DNA from 3 places in the Mucilaginibacter sp. P2_A4 genome. Region 2 is predicted to be linked to each of the others. Evidence: riboswitches for the same ligand, from Rfam matches in the RefSeq annotation. Region 2 holds a riboswitch; each other region holds the start of a gene.
The links. A riboswitch is a leader RNA that binds a small molecule or an ion and turns the genes downstream of it on or off. The one in region 2 is predicted to bind S-adenosylmethionine.

Region 1: it holds a riboswitch for S-adenosylmethionine, as region 2 does, so the genes downstream of both, AC1DYB_RS20205 (O-acetylhomoserine aminocarboxypropyltransferase/cysteine synthase family protein) here and AC1DYB_RS26130 (peroxiredoxin family protein) in region 2, are expected to answer to the same signal.
Region 3: it holds a riboswitch for S-adenosylmethionine, as region 2 does, so the genes downstream of both, AC1DYB_RS16700 (TlpA family protein disulfide reductase) here and AC1DYB_RS26130 (peroxiredoxin family protein) in region 2, are expected to answer to the same signal.

Annotation. Positions count from the first base shown of each region.
Region 1 covers NZ_JBFUCX010000011.1:144,936-150,863, forward strand. The annotation lists gene AC1DYB_RS20185 (histidine phosphatase family protein) at 1-336, opposite strand, end outside; gene mqnE (aminofutalosine synthase MqnE) at 426-1,622, opposite strand; gene AC1DYB_RS20195 (hypothetical protein) at 1,716-2,243, opposite strand; gene AC1DYB_RS20200 (trans-sulfuration enzyme family protein) at 2,343-3,461, shown strand; SAM riboswitch class I at 4,073-4,183, shown strand; gene AC1DYB_RS20205 (O-acetylhomoserine aminocarboxypropyltransferase/cysteine synthase family protein) at 4,433-5,758, shown strand; gene AC1DYB_RS20210 (homoserine O-acetyltransferase family protein) at 5,847-5,928, shown strand, end outside.
Region 2 covers NZ_JBFUCX010000018.1:80,841-86,768, forward strand. The annotation lists gene AC1DYB_RS26115 (family 2A encapsulin nanocompartment cargo protein cysteine desulfurase) at 1-932, opposite strand, end outside; gene AC1DYB_RS26120 (family 2A encapsulin nanocompartment shell protein) at 916-1,836, opposite strand; SAM riboswitch class I at 2,218-2,333, shown strand; gene AC1DYB_RS26125 (protein-disulfide reductase DsbD domain-containing protein) at 2,561-3,007, shown strand; SAM riboswitch class I at 3,422-3,534, shown strand; gene AC1DYB_RS26130 (peroxiredoxin family protein) at 3,753-5,072, shown strand; gene AC1DYB_RS26135 (peroxiredoxin family protein) at 5,099-5,928, shown strand, end outside.
Region 3 covers NZ_JBFUCX010000008.1:282,383-288,310, forward strand. The annotation lists gene AC1DYB_RS16695 (SusC/RagA family TonB-linked outer membrane protein) at 1-2,340, opposite strand, end outside; gene AC1DYB_RS16700 (TlpA family protein disulfide reductase) at 2,720-3,289, opposite strand; SAM riboswitch class I at 3,408-3,519, opposite strand; tRNA gene AC1DYB_RS16705 (tRNA-Gly) at 3,822-3,897, shown strand; gene AC1DYB_RS16710 (STING domain-containing protein) at 4,106-4,774, shown strand; gene AC1DYB_RS16715 (hypothetical protein) at 4,843-5,928, opposite strand, start outside.

The DNA.
Region 1 (5,928 bases), on a different contig from region 2:
ATCGAGCCAATCGCGCATGATCTGTAAAAAGGCCGCTTTGTTTTCGGTAGTACTTGGCTGCCCTTCATGTATGCCCCAGGCCAGCTCATCTAAACCACTTAATTTTTGGTAAGGGATGTCAAGATCAATAAAAGATTGCACGCTTTGCTGGGTACGCTTTAATGCTGATACATAGATCTTATCAAAAGCAACATCTTTATAAGCCTCGTAAAACTGACTGGCTTGTTTGCGGCCCTCGTCATTCAAATCGGTGTTCATGCCGCGTCCTTGTACAATGCCCTGTCTGTTAAGCTCTGTTTGGCCGTGGCGTACTATATATAAGGTTTTTTGTATCATTCTTTTTTAGCAGATTGCTTGAAGCCGAAGTTTAAAGCTTTATCTGCATGTTTATTATTGAAGTTGCGCCCCGGGCCTTCTGCCTTGGGCTAATTAATTACTGGTAGTTTGTAATATTGTGGTTTTTTCTCAGTTTCCGGGAATTCAAAATCATTGTAATCGGTAACCACATTGTAAAGCGTGTCGCGCTCTATAGGGTACCTGCCCACATTTTTAATCAATTCAACCAGTTGTTTGGTGCTCATGCCCGGGTGTTGCTCTTCTGCACCTGCCATAGAATAAATTTTTGTGGTATCATCAAGCGTTCCATCAATATCATCCACACCAAAATTAAGAGAAAGTTGCGCTGTAGTGCGACTGATCATTGCCCAATAAGCTTTGATATGATCAAAATTATCCAGGTATATACGAGCTATAGCGTAGTTGCGAAGATCCTCAACCACACTTGATTCGGGCACATGTGACATCTGGTTATCCTGGTTGCGGAATTTTAAAGGGATAAATGTCTGGAAACCACCTGTTTTATCCTGTAACTGCCGTAGCTGCTCCATATGGTCAACCCGATGGTGGAATTTTTCAATATGGCCATAAAGCATGGTAGCATTTGAGCGCCCACCCAGTTTATGCCATTCTTCATGAATAGCCAGCCACTGGTCGCCGGTACATTTATCCTTCGAGATCAGTTCGCGAACTTCGGGATGGAAAATTTCAGCGCCGCCGCCGGGTATTGAACCTAAACCAGCTTCATGCATCAGGCGCATGCCGGTTGCATAGTCTATTTTAGCTTTCTTAAATATGTAATGGTATTCAACAGGTGTCAGCGCTTTAATGTGCAGTTCGGGCCGGTGTTTCCTGATCCTGCTAAAAAGCTCCTGGTAAAAAGGTACATCATATTGAGGTAGTACACCCCCTACAATATGCACTTCGGTTACCGGCTCACCATCGTATTTGGTTACCATATTAAACATCTCATCCATGGTGTACTCCCACCCTTCTGATTTTTGTTTCAGCAGGCGCGAGTATGAACAAAATTTACAATCATAAACACAAAGATTGGTAGGCTCGATGTGAAAATTACGATTGAAATAGGTTTTATCGCCATGGCGTTTCTCGCGGATGTAGTTGGCCAAAACGCCCAGGTAGCCCAGGTCGCCCTGCTCATATAGCGTAACACCTTCATCAAAGGTGATCCGTTCGCTCCGTAAAACTTTTTCGGCAATGTGCTTTAAATCAGCAGGCAGATCCGGATTTTGTAATAATAATTGTAAATTACTCTCAGCTTCCATTCAAAAAACTTTGCACAAATGTAATAAAAAGCACAAAACAATACTTCATACAACAGGTACATCGCTTAATGATAGCAAGTAATGACATTGAGTTTACAGTGCATTTATATACCAAATATGTATGCCAATGGTACAATCATCCTGGCAGCCTTTGGGCCTGTAGCCGCATGTTGATATCATGCCATTGATAGTAGTCTCAAAGAAAATATCATTAGTTTTTTTATCAGCGGTAAGCCATTCATTTTTAGCTTTTTTGTAAATATCATCTAAGGTAAGTACCTGTCCTGCTACATTTCCGTGCGTATTTAAATTGGTTTTATCTTCGTGCCATTCACTTAAGGTAGTTTTTACACTCCCTGTACCGGTCGCGTTGGGGCTATATTTATAGGATGTATAATCTCTTGCTATAACAACACCTTTATTCACTGTGATTTTGGTTTCTCCACTAACACCTGACACCACCGAGCCGTTTATAGTCGTATATGAATAGGAGTTGTTGTTAGCTCGTTTAAAACTTAACCAGGCCGAATAACTTTTATCATAATCGTTTGTAAGTGCATCTTTTTTGCAGGCCGATAAACATATGGTAATAAGCAAGGTAATGATAAGGGATTTTTTCATGGTTGCGGTTTTTATACCTATTCGCAAAAAAGAGGCTAAGTGCTACAGCAAATCACAAATAATCTTATTTACTTTGAGTTCATAACATATAATACGATAATGAAAACTGAAACTATAGCCATACATGCAGGTAACCATATTGATGGATCATCAAGAGCTGTGATACAGCCGATTGTAATGTCTACCACTTTTGAGCGTGGTGTAGATGGCGATTTTCCTGGTGGGCATATTTATAGTCGGTCATCAAACCCTAACCGTTCATTATTGGAAAATGTTATAGCTCAGTTGGAGGGTGGTGTTGATGCCGCTTCGTTTTCATCGGGCAATGCGGCTGGTATGGCGGTATTTCAATCGCTTAAACCGGGCACACATATTATTTGCCCCGACGATATGTATCACGGTTTGCGTAACCAGCTTAAAAACCTGTTCGCAGGCATTTTGACTTTCGATTTTATTGATGTTAATGATAGCGAAGTGCTCCAGCAGCACATTAAGCCCGAAACCGGTGTGATATGGATAGAAACACCATCAAATCCATTGCTTAAAATCACTGATATAAAAAAGGTGGTGGGTATTGCCAAGGCAAAAGGACTTAAAGTTGTTGTTGATAATACCTTTGCCACCCCAATATGTCAGCAGCCGTTGGCATTAGGGGCTAATATAGTGATGCACTCGGCCACAAAATATTTTGGCGGCCATAGCGATCTGATGGGCGGGGCACTAATTACCGCTGAAAAAAGCGACTGGTGGGCGAAAATTCGCCAAGTACAGGAAATGGGCGGTGCTATCCCCTCCCCAACCGACTGCTTTTGGCTGGTGCGCAGTATTAAAACGCTGCCATATCGGGTTAAAGCACACGTGTATAACGCTCAATTATTAGCTGAGTTTTTAGAATATCACCCAAAAGTAGAAAGAGTTTTATATCCCGGCCTGGCATCACACCCGCAGCATGAAATTGCTAAAGACCAGATGTTGGCCTTTGGAGGAATGTTATCCTTTTTAGTTAAGGGCGACGAAAATGATACCCATAACATTATCAATAAGCTAAAAATATTCACCAAAGCAACCAGCCTTGGCGGCGTGGAAAGCCTGATAGAGCATCGTGCTACTGTTGAGGGGCCGGATACAAAAACACCGCGCAATTTACTGCGGGTATCGGTTGGATTGGAGCATATTGATGATTTGATAGAAGATTTGGAGCAGGCTTTAAATGGATAAAGGATGAAAAGATCAAGGAGCAAGGATTAAATCAACAAAGCATCTTTGCTTATTTATCCAACAGTCTTTAATCTAATTGGTGTTTACTCCGTTGTTTGTGTCCTCACAAACAACTATTCCGGTGTATTAACTAATGTAGAACTTACGCGGGCCCTCCCGCTAAACCTATGTTTACACAATTGCATGCGCCGTTAGGCGCTACCTGTTTGTAGCAATAATCAAGAAAAAACAAAATTGCGCCGTAGGCGTTACCTGCAAATTAGCAAGGTATTGGCTTTGTTAGCAGGTAGGTAGCCTCAACGAGGCAAATGTTAAGGGCGTGGTTTTTCTACAAACAGGTAGCACCTAACGGTGCAGGTAACCTTGATTGATTTGTGCCCTATGCAAATTTTGTTAGCTAACCTGATTTAACCTTTCTCTCCTACTTACCGAGAGAAGAGATCGCAGATACCAACGCTTTTTATTTCTTCCTGATACTTTTGCTCCTTTGTCCACCCGTCTTTTATCTAAATAAAATTTAATTTGGTATTTAAATAAATATCCGCTTATATTTGGAACATTATTTGGTAGCAATACCATAATCGATCAATCCTCCGCATAGTTCGGGTATTGATTTATAAAGAAGCGGCGAGAGATCAGGCTCAATGACCCGCTGGCAACCCTTCAATTTTGAAGAAGGTGCCAATTCCTGTCCCGGCAAATAACACCGGGGAATATAAATTTATAACCATGAAAAATTTAGTTAAAATTACTACAGGCAACATTTTTAATACCCAAAACGGTAATATACAACGTATTAGCTCAAATATTAGCTATATGTGTATTTGTTGCTGCTGTTGATGCTTTAGCACGTTCCTCTTTTTCAAATCCCGAAAAACGCACGTGTTGTTAAACTGATATTCATTTCCTATTCAGCTTTCCAAAGTCCATTTAAACATCAAAGAATTAATTATAATCTAAAAAAAAATCCTATGTCTACCAGCAATTTAAAATTCGAAACCTTACAATTACACGCAGGTCAGGAAGTTGATCCAACAACGGGTTCACGCGCGGTACCACTTTACCAAACCACATCTTATGTATTTAAAAATGCCGAGCATGGTGCCAACCTGTTTGCATTAAAAGAGTTTGGGAATATATATACCCGCATTATGAACCCTACTACTGATGTATTTGAAAAACGCATAGCAGCTTTAGAAGGTGGTGTTGCGGCTTTGGCTACAGCATCGGGCCAGGCAGCACAATTCATTGCATTAAATAACATATTACAAGTCGGCGATAACTTTGTTTCCTCACCATTTTTATATGGTGGTACATATAACCAGTTTAAAGTTTCCTTTAAGCGAATAGGCATCGAGGCACGTTTTGCCAAGGATGATACCGCCGAAAGCATTGAAGCACTTATCGATAATAAAACCAAAGCTATCTTCCTGGAAACTATTGGTAACCCTGGCTTTACCATTGCTGATTTTGATAAGATAGGTGCTCTTGCAAAAAAGCATGACCTGCCTTTAATAGTCGACAATACTTTTGGAGCCGGCGGCTATTTATTTCGCCCGTTGGAGCATGGCGCCAGTATAGTGGTTGAATCAACAACAAAATGGATAGGCGGTCATGGTACCAGCATTGGCGGAGTAATAATTGATGGAGGAACTTATAACTGGGCTAATGGCAAATTTCCGCAGTTTACAGAGCCATCTGAAGGTTACCATGGTTTGGTTTTTGCCGATGTATTTGGCATTGGCGGTCCTTTTGGCAACATCCAGTTTATTATACGTGCCCGTGTGGAAGGTTTACGTGACTTTGGTCCATCACAATCTCCATTTAACTCATGGCTTAATATCCAAGGGCTAGAAACCCTTTCATTGCGTGTACAACGCCATGTAGATAACACGTTGGAGCTTGCCAAATGGCTTGATCAGCACCCGCAGGTAGCATCAGTTAACTATCCCGGATTGGAATCATCTCCTTATCATCAATTGGCGAAAAAATACCTTAAAAATGGATTTGGAGCGGTGCTATCATTTGAGATAGATGGCGATAAGGAAGATGCCGGTAAATTAATTGACAATCTTTTGCTGGTTAGTCATTTAGCTAACGTTGGTGATGCTAAAACATTGATTATTCAGCCGTCAGCAACTACACATCAGCAGCTGTCTGATGAAGAACAATTATCAGCAGGTGTAACACCTAATTCATTACGTGTAGCTGTTGGTATTGAGCATATTGATGATATTAAAGCAGATTTTGAACAGGCATTTGCCAAAATAAAAAGGGCATCGGCCCAATTAGTATAGTATAGTTTTTTTTTAAGTGATATAGTAAAGTTGTTACGGGATGCAGCTAAATTAAAATTAGCTGCACCTGTGATAACAAAACAGAAGAATGAACACAGAAATATTTAAGTACACACAACCATTCGGTCTTGAATCCGGCGAGCAATTACATGAATTGGAGATTGGCTTTC
Region 2 (5,928 bases):
CGTGCGCCTTCATAAGCATCGGTAGCCCTTGCTGCCAGTTCATGTGCAGCACGGTGGATGTTGGAGTTTTCGTGTTTATAAAAGTAGCTGATGCGGTCAATTACCTGCTTAGGTTTTTGAGTAGTTGCCGCATTGTCAAGCCATATCAGCTGTTTTCCGTTCACCTGTTCCTGTAATATGGGAAAATCGCGCCTAACCAGGTTTACATCAAACGGCGGACTGATGATATTGCTGACGCCTGCCTGTTTAACTTTTCCCTGGTCTGATTTTACCGCAGGTAAGCCATGTTTATCAGATAAAAAGTAAAACGGTATTTCGGTAGCAGCAGGTGCACCGGTAAATGGCAAAGCGTTTGAAGGCCCCGATGTATTAATGTTGCTCAATATTTTCTTTAGCTCGATATCAAAGGCCTGGTCCTGCTGGTAAGGTAGCTGAAACAAGCCGTCGGGGGCAAAAGAAAGTTGCTCAACCGGGAACCTTTGCTTTAAGAGAAAATCTGGTATAAGATCTGTTTTTACCAAATAAGAGTCATAACTAAAACCAGGTCGCACCGGCAATTGATCGCCAAAAGCGGTGGGGGTACTACCAGAAACAGGTGCCGACGAATTAGGATGATTACTTAAATTAGGATCTGCAAAACTGGTTTGCGGATCCTTTAGGTTAACAGCATTATTCTGGTTAATGGCAGATGGCGCAATACCACCACCTCCAATTGTACTTGAAGGAATGGAGTGTATAGGCGTATTTACCTGTTGGGGCGGACTAAACAAGCCTTCATCACCTATATTGCCGGGTAATAAAAAAGGCTCAGGAGCTTGTTGCACAGGTAATTGGTTTACTAAGCCACCAAGTCCTGATTTAAAAAACTGATTAGCCAGTTGCTCCAGTTCCTGCAGGTTAAGTAAGTTATCCGGATTAATATTTGTACTCATGGTAATTGCTTAAATCAACATCTTCTAAAACGGCAATAGCATCATCAACCAAAACGGCTAAAGAGCAATAAAGCGAAACCAGGTATGAGGCAATCGCTTTGTTATTGATACCCATAAAACGGACAGATAAACCTGGTGACTGCTCGCCCGGAAGACCAGGTTGAAACAAGCCTACAACGCCCTGGCGGCTTTCGCCTGTCCTTAACAGGATGATCTTTGATTTATTATTTACGATAGGCAGTTTATCTGAAGGAATAAGCGGGATTCCTCTCCAGGTAATAAATTGCGATCCGAATAGTGAAACCGTTGGCGGTGGTACACCCCGGCGGGTACATTCACGGCCAAAGGCGGCAATAGCTAATGGGTGCAAAAGGAAAAAGCCGGGCTCTTTCCACACTTTGGTTATCAGTTCGTCCAGATCATCGGGGGTGGGAGGGCCCAGCCTGGTTTTAATTTTTTGTGATGGCGAAATACTGCTCAGTAGCCCGTATTCGGGGTTATTGATAAGTTCGCTTTCCTGCCTTTCTTTAACTATCTCAATAGTAAGGCGCAATTGCTCGCTGATCTGGTTATAAGGCTTACTATACAGGTCAGATACACGGGTGTGTACATCCAGTACCGTATTTACAGCACTCAGGTTGTATTCCCTGGGATTTTCCTCATAATCCACAAAGGTTGATGGCAGTTCACGTTCATCGCGCGAAGAGCAATCCACTTCTACATTGTTTGCATGTACCACCTTATTTAACCGATAAACGCCCGATTCAACCGGGATCCAATTGAGTAAATGGGTTAACCACCGTGGCGTAATAGTTGATAATTGTGGAACGGTACGGGTTGCTACCGCTAACTGCCTGGCGGCTACATCACCAAGGGCCGTTTGTTTTGCTTTTTGCTCTGCCATTTTTTAGATAATAGGAGTGTGCTTTAAATAATGATTTTAATGTGCCGTAAAAACAGAATTACATGACATACAATTATAGTATATAAATTCTATAGATTTTATATACTATTGAATTTTATTACAAAAAATAATTTTTAAAGGAGTGCTGATACTATAGTTCAGCTATTTTAAGGTTGAAGAGATAGGGGACACAGCGTTAACTTCATGGTAATTAAATGGGGCTATTTAATTGTTAATGGATTTGGTAATCCGGTATTATTGCCTAAAAATGAATGCTTCAACACCTGCAATTTATTTGAAAAATAACAAAATGAAATAAATTATATAAAGTCTATAGGAATTATAGTTTTTAATATATATTTGCAACATCACGTTCTTTTATACTTATCCAGAAAAGACAGAGGGAAAGGCCCCATGACGTCTTGGCAACCTGTACCATGAATCTCAGATTTAGTAAAAGGTGCTAATTCCTGCTCCCGTTGGGAGGAAGATAAGTTGGTATAGAATTCTACAGGTATTCTCTCCGGCTCTCTTTTAGATAAGTGTAAAGAACATAAATAAACAACTAAATACATGAATACTTTTTCCCAATTACCTGCCAATATTTACAGATCGCTTCGTAATGATGTAACAATGTGTTGTTGATTTAATGTTCCTTTAAAGAACCGGCCTCAATTGCAAACTACCCACTATACATCACATTATTACAAATAGAATTTACCAAATGAATAAAGTAATACTTACCGCTTTAACAATTGTTATCAGCACCACTGCTTTTTCACAGATCCTTACACCGGTAAAATGGTCATATGCAGCCAAAAAGATTGATAATGAACAAGCCGTAGTATTTATAAAAGCTACCATTGATAAAGGCTGGCACATTTATTCGCAGCATCTTGCCGATGGCGGACCTATAAAGACTTCACTAAAGTTTGAAAAAAACGACAACTACATTTTAGTGGGTAATACAACCGAGCCCAAGCCAGTAAGCAAGTATGAAAAATCGTTTAGCATGAACGTGCAGTATTTTGAACAGGCAGTTATATTTCAGCAAAAAGTAAAACTTAAATCGGGCCAGGCATCGGTTAGCGGCACGGTAAATTTTATGGCATGTAACGACAAGCAATGTTTACCGCCAGATGATGTGGAGTTTAATATACCCGTAAAATAGTATCGTATATAATCAAAATACTTAATTAGTAAGCAGTGCAATAGCCACCAATTGATCTGCAGAATTACAAACTAATACCATGAAACCAAGATCAAATTTATTCACTAAAGCCCGCAAACAGAATGGTGGCACCCTTTTCTGTTGTTATTGCCATTGTTAAAAACGTAGTTACGTTTCCGGTTTTTAAATCTTAATCAAGATATACATCCTGGCTGTACTAAGTGCGTTGCTTTGCTATGGTGGTAAATCAGGCGTGTGCTGTGCAGTCCAGGATGTATATCATTTTACAAGATAAATAATTACTAAAAACATAAAGAATTAAAAAATATTCTATTAAGTCTATAGATTTTATTGTATTTATCATATTTATTGCTACCTTTACACCATTCTAATTAACCCCACCATTAATTAGTTGATTTATAAAGAATAAGGGAGAGGAAGTCTCGATGATCTTATAGCAACTTTTCAGAAACCTGAAATAAGTGCTAAACTTTTTTCGGTAGCAATTATGCGCCGGAATATAAATTAACTAAAAGTCATGAACACATTTAACAGTCATTACCCACAGCCACAACCCGCAGCCATCAAACGATGTTGTTGTATGGTTCAGTATGTTTTCTGGTTTTAAAAACCAGGCACCTTAAAAATTTATAGCGTTTTTTCAAAGGCTTGTTAAGCCCAATGGAATACTTATGTCCAAATTTTCAGGCATCGCATCAATCAACAATAATTAAAACTTATACAAATGAACACTACAAACTACTTAACCAAAACAAGGCTGCTATCGGCCGCTTTACTGCTTAGTGGGGTTACGATATTATCGGCCCATGAAACCCCAAAGCCTAAGTTTATAAAAGAAGGTAAATGGCGCGGTGAATTCACCGTAAGCGAATCAAAAGTACCTTTTAATTTCGAGCTGAAAGGCAAGGATGCCGAGCACGCTGTGTTTACGCTTATTAATGGTTCACGGAGGGATAATTTCCACGTAAAATCTGTAGGTACCGATTCAGTTTATATTAAAATGAACACCTATGATGCTGCGCTGGTAGCCAAAATTGAAGACGATGGTTCGCTAAGCGGCGAATACCGTAGCCTGGTACCGGGTTTCAGGGGCAATTCTTTACCATTTACTGCAGAATATGGTAAAACCTACCGCTTTGTAGAACCCGGCAAAGATGTAGCCCCTAAAGCGGATTTGACCGGTAAATGGGAAATCAAAACCTACAGTAAAGAGGCTGTTCCTGCATCTATAGCCTTATTGAAACAAAAAGGAAACAAGCTTACCGGCGTAGTGATGACTGTAGTTGGTGATACCCGCGAACTGGAAGGTACTGTTCAGGGCGATGAATTTGCACTGAGTGGTTTTACCGGCCCAAGTCCGTTCATCATAAAAGGCAAGATCAACGCCGACGGCTCTATCAGCGGTGAAGAAGGCTTCGGCATCTATAAAAATCTGAAGTTCGATGCTGCTAAAAAAACAGAGGTGGAATTGCCTGATCCTTATAAGCTTACATTTTTGAAAGAAGGCTATAAAAAACTTGATTTTTCTTTCCCGGGGATAGATGGTAAACAGGTGTCTCTCAGCGATAACAAATACAAAGGTAAAGTAGTGATCGTAGAGATTATTGGTACCTGGTGCCCTAACTGTACCGATCAAACCGTGTTCCTATCTCCATGGTTCAATAAAAACCATCAACGTGGTGTAGAAGCCATTGCATTGGGTTTTGAGCAGAAAGACAGCCTGGAATATGCCAAATACACATTAGGTAAGCTGAAAGAAAAATACGAGATCAATTATGATATCGCTTTTGGCGGCCTGGCCGATAAAAAGCTGGTATCGCAGAAGCTACCTGCATTGAATAAATTTATCGCTTTCCCAACCACCATCATCATTGATAGAAAAGGTGATGTAAGGGAGATCTACACCGGCTATACAGGTACGGTAACGGGTAAATACCACGAAGATTACGAAAAGAAATTTAATAAACTGTTGGACGAACTTATCGCTGAACCGGCCCCGGAAACAGCGGCTATTGCAGATCCATCAACCCATCCAGGAAACTAACATTAACTGATCCTATAATTTATCAAATGAAAACTATCAATTTAATTACCTCATTCAAATGCCTGTCTGTAGGTTTATTGTTTAGCGGTGCAGCAGCATTAGCCGCGGATAAAAATCCGCCTGTGAAATTTATTAAGCAAGGTGTATGGCGCGGTGTATTTACCGTTGCCGAAACCAAGGTTCCTTTCAACTTTGAATTAAAGGGTAAAGACGCGGAGCACGCGGTATTTACGCTGATTAATGGCAGCCGCCGGGACAACTTTCATGTAAAGCAGATTGGCAGGGACTCTGTGTTTATCAAAATGAATACCTATGACGCCGCCCTGGTTGCTAAAGTGGAAGATGACGGAACGTTAAGCGGTGAATACCGCAGCCTGGTACCGGGCTTCCGTGGTAATTCTCTGCCTTTCACTGCTGAATATGGAAAAACTTACCGTTTTGTTGAACCCGGAAAGGATATTGCCCCGACGGCGAACCTAACCGGAAAATGGGAACTGAAAGTTTATTCAAAAGACCAGGTGCCTAACAAAATAGCTGTTTTGAAACAAACAGGCAATAAACTTACCGGCGTAATTATGCAGGTAACCGGCGATAGCCGCGAATTGGAGGGTACCGTTCAGGGGAATGAGTTCGAATTATCCGGCTTTACAGGTCCGAGTCCAAAGATATACAAGGGCAAGATCAATGCTGACGGTACATTAAGCGGCGAAATTGGTTCCGGTATTTATGATAACACAAAGTTTGATGCTGTGAAGGACGATAAAGCAGAATTGCCAGATCCGTATAAACTAACCTACCTTAAAGAAGGTTACAAAAAGCTGGACTTTACTTTTCCCGACCTAAATGGAAAACCAGT
Region 3 (5,928 bases), on a different contig from region 2:
GGTATTGATATCCCAGGTAAATTCTTTCGATTTTATAGGGGTTATGCCCAATTGAACTTCTAAACCTTTATTATTGATTTTACCCCCATTGATAAGCTTTTGGCTATACCCTGTAGATGGGCTCACGTCGACTTTTAATATTTGGTTTACACTATTGGTGTTATACACGCTCACATCAAAATGAACCCTGTCCTGGAAAAAACTAAGCTCAAAACCAGCTTCGGCAGATGTGGTTGTTTCCGGTTTAAGGTTCGGATTTAAATCAACGCTATTTGCATTTTGTTGCGGGTTTGTACCTAAAGGAGCGGTAAAATCATACGTATTGATGAGTTGATATGGTGTTGTAGCCTTACCCACTTTTGACCATCCACCTCTTAATTTTGCATAGGTTAACACATCGCTTTTAATATCCAGCGCCTCTGATAATATCAAACTACCATTCACTGATGGATAAAAATAAGATAGGTTAGCAGCAGGCAGGGTTGACGACCAGTCATTACGGCCGGTAAGATTAATAAAAGCGTAGTTCCTGAACCCTATTTGAGCTGATGCAAAATAGCTATAGGTTTTAAGCTTGCCATACAAATTGGAAGATACCAACGGATCGCGGGAGTTGCTTAGCGTATATAAACCTGCAACTGCCAGCTTTGGCGCCACCTGATCGTTTTGCTCGTTTACTATAGTGCTGATGTTACCACCGCCCAAAACATCTAAAGAGAAATCATTATTGAGTTTTTTGGTGTATTGTAAACGGCCCTCGGTATTGTTTTCGTTCACGCTATAGGCATCCTCCTCATACGAGCCAAATGGTGTACCGTTTGTGCCATAAGCTACCTTGATCTTGCGCCTGTCGTTATAATAATCGGTACCGGTACGGAAATTGGCAGATAATCCTTCGATGATCTTGTAGTTCAATTCCACACTACCTATAATACGGTTTTTATGTTGCCCAACCGTATTTTCATAAGCCAGCCAGTACGGGTTACTGTAGTAACTGTTGTTCCAGTTAAAGGTATTGCCATTGGCGTCCTTGTAGTTTTTTAACTGGCTTATATCAACCTGGCGGCCAAACCAGGTAAATTGCAGCATGGTACTGGTAGCGCGCTTGCCACCTGCACCCGGCAGGTTGTCGGCATCGTCTTTAATATAATTGGCAATGGTGGTTACCGTTAATTTAGGACTAAGTCTGAAGGTAGAATTCAGTAAAAATGAATTTCTTCCCTGTGATGTATTCGGGATAATACCTGTTTGGTGCAGGTTGTTGTAGGATAAGCGATAATCCGCTTTATCGCTACCGCCTGATAATGCTACACCATTGTTAAGGGTTACTCCTGTTTTAAAGAAATTTTTAACGTTATCCGGGTGCGCTATAAAAGGCACGGCAACTCCGTTTGAATTAAATTGCGGAATTAATGAGCCATCCAACGCGGGGCCCCAGCTTTCGTCAACTCCATCATTAACACCGGCGCCTTTACCATCAACATAGCTAAATTTACCGTTTGAACCCTGGCCATACTGATTTTGATAATTTGGCAAAAGCTGTACGTTTGAGAAGCTGGTATTTGAATTAATATTGATACCCAAGCCCTTTGCGCCTTTACCTGTTTTAGTTTTAATGAGGATAACGCCGGCCGCCGCACGGTAACCATAAAGAGCCGCCGCATTGGGGCCTTTAAGTACACTTACAGATTCAATATCCTCGGAGTTAAGATCGGCGATGGCATTGGCAAAATCCCTTGATCCGTTTGTACCCAAAAACTGGGAGTTATCAACTATAACACCATCCACCACAAACAGCGGTTGGTTGTTACCCGCGATAGAGGTTTCGCCACGGATGATGATACGGGACGAACCCATATCACCCTGGCTGTTGGTTACCTGCACCCCGGCAATTTTACCGGCCAGCGCATTCACCAGGTTGGTTTCTTTAGCCTCGGAGATATCTTTCGACTTTAACCCCTGAACAGCATAGCCCAATGACTTTTTGTCCTTAGATATATTGAGGGCCGTGATTACCACTTCGTTAAGGGAATTGGCAGCCTCCTGTAATATGATCTGTAAATTGTTTTCAGCTTGCTTAACGGTGATCTCCTGCGCTGCGAAACCTATATAAGTAATTTTTAATATATCGTTAACATTGGCGCTGAGGGAGAATTTGCCATCTGCACTGGTTTGAGCACCATTGGAAGTTCCTTTTACAGAGATATTAACACCAGGCAATGGCAGGCCATCGGATTTAGCGGTTACCACCCCGCTTATTTTAACAGATTGCGCCGCAACTGTTTGGATGAGAAAAAATGGCAACAGAATTGCCAGTAACAGTTTGTAATTTTTAAGCATGATAAATAGATTGTGAATAGTTTTTGAATATCAATACAGCAGAATGAAAGCATTAGCTAACAGCTTTTTTGGCATGAAATACCCGCTGATATGCTTTATAGTACCTGTAAAGAATTAATTTTTGCTTTGTGGTTATTTAAAAGATAACAAGCTGCAGCAAGCACACTCATTAAATAACCATTGCGGTTGGGTTAGCATCAACAACGCATGCTTTGCATACAGCCATGGAAAGAATTGCAGGTAAACAGCGTAGCATCAGAAGAATAGTTGGCGTGAAAAAAGGTAGCTGTTGTTTTCATAACATTAAGATATTGACTTATAGAAAAAGCAACCGGAATAAATAATTGCAAGCAGCTTACTCCGTAATTGCCCGGTATTTTTAATTAACAGATGCAGTTTTATTATTAACCAGCGCATCTACAGCTTTTAGCATCGATGCAAATTCCTGGGTATCATATAAACGGGTGAGGTAAACTATTTTACCATCCTTATCAATAATAACATTACGCGTTACGCCGCTTTTTTTGTTGGCGAACCGGCCAAAAATATCGGCTCCGGGATCAAGCGCCAGCGGGTAGCTGATATTCATTTCCTGGTGAAATTTTGTTACTTTTTCAAGAGGCTCATCGCGATCTACGCCTATCAGAATCAGGCCTTTGTCTTTATAAGCCTGCCATACGTCCTTTTCAAGGTGGGGCATTTCTTCGCGGCATACACTGCACCAGCTGGCTGTAAATTGCAGAATAACAACTTTGCCGCGCAGCTCTTTTAAGGAGGTTTTGGTACCATCGGCAAGTTGCAGTTCAAAATCTGCAGGTGCCTGGTCGCCAACTTTTACAATATAGCCACGATCAATAGATGCAGGATCAGCTGGTTTTGCAGTTTGCGCGCCGGCAAACATGGCGCTTATCAGAAACGAACAGGTAATGAGTAAATGTTTAATATTCATAGTTGTAAATTTTAATGCTGCTTTTAGCAGGCATAAATTTTTAAGTATTTTAATTAAACAGGATTTCAGAGAGAAAGGGAGATAATGATCAGCCATGGGCTGTGCAATAATTTTGCGAATATTATCTTCTCCACCTTTTATAGCGGACAGGAATTAGCACCTTTATAACAATGGGCTTACAGGTTGCTAAGACATCATAGGGCCTTTCCCTCAGTCTTTCTTGATAATTAAAATTAAAGAACTTATTTCGTCAGCAAATATATAATATATTCTACTAAACACATAGACTTTATATAATTTATTTGTCATTTAAATATCTTCCCAATAATTTCATCCGGCATGCCGCAAATTGAGCCAAGGCAATGCTTAAATAAGAGCCTTATTATTCGCTTGCCGACCTATAATTTAAATTAAGCAGATGGTTAGTGTATTTTTAACTTGCAGAGTATTCAATTCTTTTTATATTTGCGCTCCCGAAAACGAGATAGGCACACGGTTAACCGCAACGCAACTCGAAACAGGAAACACCAATGCGAAAGTAGCTCAGTTGGTAGAGCACGACCTTGCCAAGGTCGGGGTCGCGAGTTCGAATCTCGTCTTTCGCTCCAAAGCCCTTCTCTAAAAAAGAAGGGCTTTTCTTTTTTAAAAGGTTAATAACCAGGCATCCAGTACGCTATTATCCTTACTCTCCGCATCGCTGCTGTGAATGAGGTGTTTCTCAACAAATTGCCTGTGGCAATTCAAACAAATTCCAACATTTTTTGCATACCACTTAATTAATCACTATTATTACTATTAACTAATAACCTGATAGTCATGACCTTTACTTTCAGATTTTTCCCGTTTAAGGATTTTATATTTTCCATTATACCAACCATTGGTACCTATGGCGGCTTCCTTGATGGCATTATTACGTTCCCCAATAAATGGATGGCTTTTGGGTCTGGATTTGTAGTATCTGTAATACTGGCAATAATTTTCCATGCCGAAAACAAGCGTAATTACAGAAGGTCGCTGGCCGAAATACTGGCGATGGGTTATTTTATGAATTTTACCGGCAGGCTGGCTAAACTTTTAAAAGGCAAGGCCGATATCAGTTTTTCTTTCCCGGATGCTAATCTTGTAGCTTACTCTCCCGGCAAGGTTAACGTTAAGGTAGGCATACCGGGTACCCTTAACGCTTTGGTTAAATACTGCAATATGGTAGAAGCACAAAGTGATGTAGTGTATATTCGTGAATCAACAAAAAATGACCCTTACTGGGTACGGGCAAAAAAGGAAGAAGATGGCACCATAACCATTTATGAATTTCCAAGAACGCTGTTTGCACTTTCCAGATACCTGGAAAAAGAGTTTGAGAACCAACAGAAAGCCGAAAAAAACTCAAAAAAGATTTATAAATACTTTGATGATAAACTAAAGCAATTGAAAATACAGCACAGCAATGAGTTCCCTAATGACAGGATCAAGTTTCAATACGTGTAGGTGTATAGATACATATTTTGTATCTCCCGGATGCAGATCCAACTGCTATATCCGCTGGGTATAATTTTCTAATTCTTCTTTTTTTCAAGCTGTTCCCTGAATTTTTTTTCCTCTTTTTCTTTCTTCTCCCTTGCTTTTTTTAAAGCCTTTTCCCGCTCCTTTTTATCCTTTTCAGTAACTGGCTTACCGGCTTCTTTTTCCTGCGATTTGCCTACCCCTACGCATGACTTGAGTCCATCGAGCAACGTAAGCCATATTGTTTTAAAGAAAGGAAAATTTGCCGGGCGGATAAAAACCACGTTGGCCGACCGTGGTATGGGCTTTCCCTCTTCGGGGTTATCCTGTTTAAGTATTACGGCATTGGCCAGCAGAGACATCAACGACTTTTTCGCGTAACCTTTTTCCTCATCGCGTTTCAGTAAATCCACCTTTAGGTTGTTGTAGAGGAATGTGACCTTACCGGCAGCGTTTTTTTTATTGCCGTGAATATTAAAGTTGAGACTATTTACCCTTCCCGATGTTATTTTTACCAGGCCCAGGGGCATAACCGCCGGATTAGCCGCCAACATATCCATAGAGCCCAGGTGCCCTTTATAGCTGTAGCTATAAAGGGCATCGCTTAAATTAAAACCAAAGGCCAGATCGAGCTTGCCTTTGCCCATAAAATAAGTACTGAGGTTAACCGTACAAACAGGATGCTGACTGAGGATAGCTTTTTTATTAGTGAGGTTGAGAAACCTACCCGTAGTATTATCAAACTTTACCGCCCCGGCTTTCCCGGAGCTTTTGTTATACTCGCTGTAGGTAACGTCGATCTTTTTTATATCGAGCGTATCCACATTGAGCCCCGCTTTTACCTGGCGGATAGCCCAGTTTGGGAAGGTTACCAGCCTGTCGGTAGTTTGAAGCCGGCCATTGGGGTTAGCAAAAACTTCGAAATTTCCTTTATCAACAGTAATTTTTGATACCAGGAGGTCCTGCGCTCTACGATAGCTGCGGTAATCAAAATGATGAAAGGTAACCTTATCAAGGTGCAGGGTAAAGCGGTCGCTTTTGCTTTTGGCAAAAAATGCCTTTACGCTTAGTGGCTGTATGTCTATCCCTGCAATATCCAACCGGGCTTCGCGGGTGGATAGTTTTATCGATCCCACTTT